2 regions of the Paraburkholderia sp. CI2 genome follow, and region 1 is predicted to be linked to the other one. Evidence: riboswitches for the same ligand, from Rfam matches in the RefSeq annotation. Region 1 holds a riboswitch; the other holds the start of a gene.

Evidence for each region. Region 1 has a riboswitch for thiamine pyrophosphate ahead of thiC (phosphomethylpyrimidine synthase ThiC). Riboswitches for the same ligand answer to the same signal wherever they lie in the genome.
Region 2: another riboswitch for thiamine pyrophosphate. It lies ahead of HDG32_RS21765 (FAD-dependent oxidoreductase); the one in region 1 lies ahead of thiC (phosphomethylpyrimidine synthase ThiC).

The regions. Positions count from the first base shown of each region.
Region 1 covers NZ_JACHDL010000018.1:80,754-84,158, forward strand. The annotation lists gene HDG32_RS23395 (thioredoxin family protein) at 1-212, opposite strand, end outside; gene HDG32_RS23400 (hypothetical protein) at 325-783, opposite strand; gene HDG32_RS23405 (GreA/GreB family elongation factor) at 1,378-1,779, shown strand; TPP riboswitch at 1,922-2,039, shown strand; gene thiC (phosphomethylpyrimidine synthase ThiC) at 2,129-3,405, shown strand, end outside.
Region 2 covers NZ_JACHDL010000016.1:81,957-85,361, reverse strand. The annotation lists gene HDG32_RS21770 (ABC transporter ATP-binding protein/permease) at 1-759, opposite strand, end outside; TPP riboswitch at 1,191-1,314, shown strand; gene HDG32_RS21765 (FAD-dependent oxidoreductase) at 1,536-2,672, shown strand; gene thiS (sulfur carrier protein ThiS) at 2,732-2,929, shown strand; gene HDG32_RS21755 (thiazole synthase) at 3,037-3,405, shown strand, end outside.

The DNA of each region.
Region 1 (3,405 bases):
CGGTCGGCGGGCGGGCAGCTATCGCAGCCCTCGCTGCTGTAGAGCTCGACGAGCGCGACGCGGTGCGCGGGGCTGTGCGTGGTGCATAGGGGCCCGGCCGCGTCGGCCGCACTGATCCCGGAACCGCTCAGCAGAAAAAGCGCGAGGCCGACGGCGGGCGTCGAAAAAGTCGTAAAGCGCTGAAGTATCGAGCGATTGTGCGCGGTCGACATGACGTGCTCCGATCGTAATCTGCACGTTTGTCGAGCCGCGCGGCCGGTTATGACAAGCCTCTTTTAATTTTTTTTCCGGCGCGGGATGAGCCAGCCAAAGCTCGCCCGCGACTCAGTCGTAACTGACCACCACCGTCACGCGCGTGTCCGTATCGGTGCGCTTCGCGTTCAGCGACAGCACGCCGCCCGCGCGATCGACCGCGTAGTGGCCGTCGCGGGCCGTCGCGACGCGCCCGGTGCCATCGACGAAACGCGCCGCCACCAGATCGCGCGACTGCGTGCCGCCGTTCACTTCGAGCGCGACATCGGCCCCGCTGACGACGCCCGGCGGCGCGCTGAACGTCACCGTGCGCGAGAAGCGCTGACCCGCCACGCTCGCGCTACCGACGGCGACGCCAGGGGGCGCCGTATCCACGCTGATCTGTATCGGCGGTGCAACGATCATCCCCACGAACCGGATCACGCCGCCCGTCACCGTCGATGCCGCCGGCGCCGCCAGCGGCGCGGCGAGCAATGCCACCACCGCGACTGTGCGACCGAACGTTCGCCACCGCCTGCTTTCCGCTTTCATGTGCACCTCTTTGTCAATCGGCGCGAGTCGCCTCGCGCCATTCACGCGCCATCCCGCGAATCGCTTCGCCGGAGTGCGGCCTTCGCTGCACTTTGTTTAACGGCAATCCTCTGACTGGCTTGAACGCAATGCGGACCACACCGCTTTCTTCTCGCACCGCACAAAAACGGTCAATCGACGGGCGCGACGTCGCAAACGGAACTGCGTGAGACAGCGTGCTACCATCAAACTTTCGTCTCGCTGCTGCCGCGCGGCCTCACGCTTTGTCGCCCGGCGCCTCTCGATCGCTCTTCCCCAACACCTGGTCGTTTTGCCCGTGACTTCTCTGCGTCGTCCGACTTTCCGTGCTCTCGCCCGCTTGCGCCCATGCCGCGCAGGCGAGTGCGCGCGCGCGGGCGTCGCGTCGCACGGCCCCGGCGAGACGTCCCGAACGGTCCCGCTTCACGCCGCCCGGCGCCCTCGCTGACGCAGCCCGCCAATTCCCAGGGCCGCGTCGCCGGGCACCGGGCTCTCCCATTCGTCCACTCATCCGCCGACCACCCCATGGGTCGTTGCACGCGGCCATCCATGACCGCCTTATCCGGAGTCCTGATGATGAAGAAGATCAAAACCTGCTACCTGACCGAACTCGACGTGACCCGCCTCGAGAAATACGCGGCCACCGACGCCAAGTTGCAGCACATGCTCGACGATGTGCTCGAACGCGCGGTGATCGTCGACTCGCACGACATCCCCGCCGACGTCGTCACGATGAACTCGCAAGCCACGCTGATCGACGCGGCGAGCGGCGAACAAATGACGTGGACCGTCGTCTATCCGCCCAACGCCGATTTCGCGCAAGGGCGCCTGAACGTGTTCTCGCCGGCTGGCCTCGCGCTGCTCGGCGCGCGCCGCGGCGAGAGCATCCGCTTCACGCCACCCAGCGGCGATCAGAAAGTGCTCAAGCTCGACAAAATCCTGTATCAGCCTGAAGCCGCCGACGATTTTTCACTGTAAGGCGGCCGTTCCCTCGCTGTAAGTTGCCCTGTCCGATGCGGTCTCGAATCAAGCATAGGAGATGTCTGGTTTCATCCGGACCAGTTTTTTTGAGTCATTCAGACAGGTTGCCAAACCGCGGGCGGGCGGTGTATCGTGTGCGCTGCTAACGCGGGGGTCCTGCGTAGCGCGGAGCTGGAGGTCCGTGTTGCGTGGGTGAGAAATACCCTTTGAACCTGATCTGGATAATGCCAGCGCAGGGAAGCGTACGGATTTCGCTCCAGCCTCAAGGGCCTCACCTCTGCGCGATTTTCCGACTACTTCCATCTCGGTCTCCTGCTTAGCCGCCCCACTTTGTACGGAGACTTACATGAACGCCAACCCGAAGTTTATTTCCGCCGAAGCCCACGTGGACGAGGCCGCCGTCGCGCCGTTGCCGAATTCGCGCAAGGTCTACGTGACCGGCTCGCGCCCCGACATCCGCGTGCCGATGCGCGAAATCTCGCAGGCCGACACGCCCGACAGCTTCGGCGGCGAAAAGAATCCGCCGATCTACGTGTACGACACCTCGGGCGCCTACTCCGACCCGGACGCCAGGATCGACATCCGCGCGGGTCTGCCCGCGCTGCGCGAGGCGTGGATCGAGGAGCGCGGCGACACCGAGCCGCTGACCGGTCTGTCGAGCAGCTTCAGCCGCGAGCGCGCCGCCGATCCGGCCACCGCGCAGCTGCGCTTTCCGGGACTGCATCGCACGCCGCGCCGCGCGATCGCCGGCAGGAACGTGACGCAGATGCACTACGCGAAGCAAGGCCTCATCACGCCGGAAATGGAATACATCGCGATTCGCGAAAACCAGCGCCGTGCCGAGTACCTCGAGACCCTGAAGACGAGCGGCCCGAACGGCGCGAAGCTCGCCGCGATGATGGGCCGTCAGCACCCCGGCCAGGCATTCGGCGCGAGCGCGTTCGGTCCGAACGGCCTCACCGAAATCACTGCGGAATTCGTGCGCGAGGAAATCGCGCGCGGCCGCGCGATCATCCCGAACAACATCAATCACCCGGAAAGCGAGCCGATGATCATCGGCCGCAACTTCCTCGTGAAGGTCAATGCGAACATCGGCAACTCGGCGGTGACATCGTCGATCGGCGAGGAAGTCGACAAGATGACGTGGGCGATCCGCTGGGGCGGCGACACGGTGATGGATCTGTCGACCGGCAAGCACATTCATGAAACGCGCGAATGGATCATCCGCAACAGCCCGGTGCCGATCGGCACGGTGCCGATCTATCAGGCCCTCGAAAAGGTCAACGGCAAGGCTGAAGACCTCACCTGGGAAATCTTCCGCGACACGCTGATCGAGCAGGCCGAGCAAGGCGTCGACTACTTCACGATCCACGCGGGCGTGCGTCTGCAATATGTGCCGCTCACGGCGAACCGGATGACCGGCATCGTGTCGCGCGGCGGCTCGATCATGGCGAAGTGGTGTCTCGCGCATCACAAGGAAAGCTTCCTGTACGAGCATTTCGAAGAGATCTGCGAAATCATGAAGGCCTACGACGTGGCCTTCTCACTCGGCGACGGCCTGCGTCCCGGCTCGATCTACGACGCGAACGACGAAGCGCAACTGGGCGAGCTGAAGACGCTCGG
Region 2 (3,405 bases), on a different contig from region 1:
GGTTTCCATGCCGTTGTAGAACGCGATCTGCTCGGCATTCTCACGCAGCCGGATCAAGCCGAAACGGAAATCGGCCTCGACTTTCTGCGCCTGATAGTTGATCGACACGAGCGGATGGCCGACCTTCTGCGTGATGAGCGAGCCGACCACCGCATACAGCGCGGCGGCCCACACCATGTAGCCGGGGATCTGCAGCGGCATGCCGCCGAGCGAGATGCTCAACGCGCCCGCGAGCGACCACAGGATCGTGATGAACGACACGAGCGTGACGACGGTCGACAGCAGATCGAGCGTCAGCGACAGCGTGGTGGTCGCGAACGACTGCAGGTCGTCGCTGATCCGCTGGTCGGGGTTGTCGGCGAGGCGGTCGCGCTCGATGCGGTAGAACGCGCTGTCGTCGAGCCACTCGTTCAGGTAGCGGGTGGTCAGCCACTGGCGCCAGCGGAAGCCGAGCATCTGGCGCAGATAGCGTCCATACACGGCGAGGATGATGAAACCGAACGCGAGTCCGGTAAAGATCATCAGCAGGTGCGGGAAGTCGTGGACGTTCTTCGCCTGCAGCGCGTTGTAGAAGTCCCTGCTCCAGCTATTCAGGCGCACGTTGATCCAGACGACGAGCAGGTTCATCACGATGATCGTGACGAGCAGCCCCCACGCGATGCCTCGTTCCTCGGAAACCCAGTAGGGCTTGATCAGGGTCCACGCGGAGACCTTTTCGTCGGGCGGCAGCGCGGGGCTGGCGGAAGTATGTGGTGTCATGAGCGTCCTGATGAAGTGCTGACCCGAAGTGCCATTCCGGCGTACGGGTCCGATCTGGTTGACCCATGTCGGGCGATCCCGCGAACTGCGGGCCCCTTTGCGAGGGCGTGGCTGCCGCGGGTCTGCGATACCTGGCCGGGCATCGCGCCATCACGCTCGATGAACGCGAGTCCGGACTGGCGCCCGATTCTGGCGTGACGCCCTTAAGCGAAAATTAATTTTCGGGGCCGGCATCCGCTGCGCTGCCGCCGCCACGCATGCGGCCACGAGCGTCGCGCGCGCCGCGTTTTTGCGGCACCGGTCACGGCATTGTGCCAGAGCGCCGGGCCGCTTCGCACCGGCATCTCGATAGACGGTGCCAGATCAAAATTGGGGTGGCGACTGCGGAGCGCTGGTTTGCGGGCGCCGCGCCTTTTATGGTCTAATGACCTGCGACGAAACAGGGGTGCTTCGCCCACAGGCGGCATGACTTTCATGCCGGGGCGGCGAGGCTGAGAGAGACCCTTTGCACCCGATCCGGGTAATACCGGCGCGGGAAGTTTCCGGAAGCAACCGTCTTCCATTCCCCGCCGGGCGGCGAGCGCAGCTCACATGTGCACGTCGTGACCGGCCGGCTTCACCCGCCGGTTTCGTCCTGGGTACGTGCGTTTTTGGCCGTACGGAAAGGACTCGATTACCGCCTATTCTTCAGACATGCATTTTTCCCTTCGTCACGCCGCCTCGGGCGAGCCGTGCCGTTTTGGTTTTGCCCACCGCAGTCGAACGGAGCGCGCGCGATGAACCGTCCCGCCCGACCCGATTTCGCCGTGCTCGGCGGCGGCCTGTGCGGCCGCCTGGTCGCGTGGCGCCTCGCTGGCGACGGGCATCGCGTGGCGCTCTACGAGCGCGGCGATGCCACCGGTTCGCAGGCTGCCGCGTGGGTCGCCGCCGCGATGCTCGCGCCGCTGGCAGAGGCCGCGAGCGCCGAGCTGCTGATCACGCGGCTTGGCGCGAGTTCGCTCGAAAGCTGGCCGCGCGTGCTTGCCGAACTGCCGGAGCCGGTGTTTTTCCAGCGCAACGGCACGCTCGTCGTCTGGCATCACGCGGATCGCACCGAGGCGCCGCTATTCGAGCGGCGCGTGCGTGCGAACGCGCCGGCCGAGTTGCTCGACGGCGGCTTCGTCGCGTTGGCGGGCGCGCAGCTCGGCGCCGCCGAACCCGCGTTGGCCGGCCGCTTCAGCCAAGGCTGGCTGCTGCCGCGAGAAGGCCAGCTCGACAACCGCCAGGTGTTGTCCGCGCTTGCGGCCGGGCTTGCCGAGCGCGGCGTCGACACGCACTGGAACACGCCGATCGACGACGCATCGCTGCCCGAGGCCGGCATCACCATCGATTGCCGCGGGCTCGGCGCGAAGCCGGTGCTGCCGACGCTGCGCGGCATCCGCGGCGAAGTTGCGCGCGTGCATGCGCCTCACCTGCAGCTGACGCGCCCGGTGCGGCTACTGCATCCGCGTTACCCGCTGTATATCGCGCCGAAGCAGAACGGCCTCTACGTGATCGGCGCGACCGAGGTGGAGGGCGAGGACATGTCGCCCGTCAGCGTGCGTTCGGCGCTCGAGTTGCTGAGCGCGGCGTTTTCGGTGCACCCGGGCTTCGGCGAGGCGCGCATTCTCGAGCTGAATTCGCAGTGCCGGCCGACCTTGCCCGATCATCGTCCCGCGCTGCTGTGGGACGGCGCGCGCACGCTGCGCGTGAACGGCCTGTACCGGCACGGCTACATGATCGCGCCCGAAGTCGCCGACGAAGCCGTGCGCTTCGCGAGCGCGCTGCTCGACGGCCGCGTCGGTGATGCCGACGCATTCGCCGGCTGGCGGCGCGACTCACGCTGGAGCGAGCTGTTCCAGCAGCATTTCGCGTGCGAGCCGGCTCGAGCGTAGCGGCCAACGTGCCGCGCGCGATGCCGCTTGCGCCATCGATTGAACCGTATTCGAACACCATGGACATTCATATCAATCAGAAGCCGTTGTCGTTGCCCGAGGGCGCGACTGTCGCCGATGCGCTCGCCGCCTTTGGCGCGCGTCCGCCGTTCGCGGTCGCGCTCAACGGCGATTTCGTCGCGCGTGCGCAGCATGCGGCGCGCGCGTTGCAAACGGGCGACCGGCTCGACGTCGTGCAACCGGTCGCGGGCGGCTGAGCGCGACCGCGCCAGCCTCTCGCTTACCGAACGCAACAACCGTCGCCGAAAACCCATTGCCGCAACGCGGTCGGTTCTAGCCGCGAGGGCAAACCAGGATGATGCAAATGACTTCTCACGAGACCGCCGACGCGCTGACGCTATACGGTCAAACTTTTGCAAGCCGCGTGCTGCTCGGCACATCGCGCTATCCGTCGCTGCAATCGCTGTCCGATTCGATCGACGCCGCGCGCCCCGGCATGGTGACGGTCGCGCTGCGCCGTCAGATGAACGAGGGCCACGCCGAAGCCGGCTTCTTCGATCTGCTCAAGCGCCATGGCGTGCCGCTCTTGCCGAACACGGCGGGTTGCCTGAGCGTCGGTGAAGCGGTGACGACCGCGCACATGGCGCGCGAAATCTTCGAGACCGAGTGGATCAAGCTCGAACTGATCGGCGACGACTACACACTGCAGCCCGACCCGGTCGGCCTGATCGAA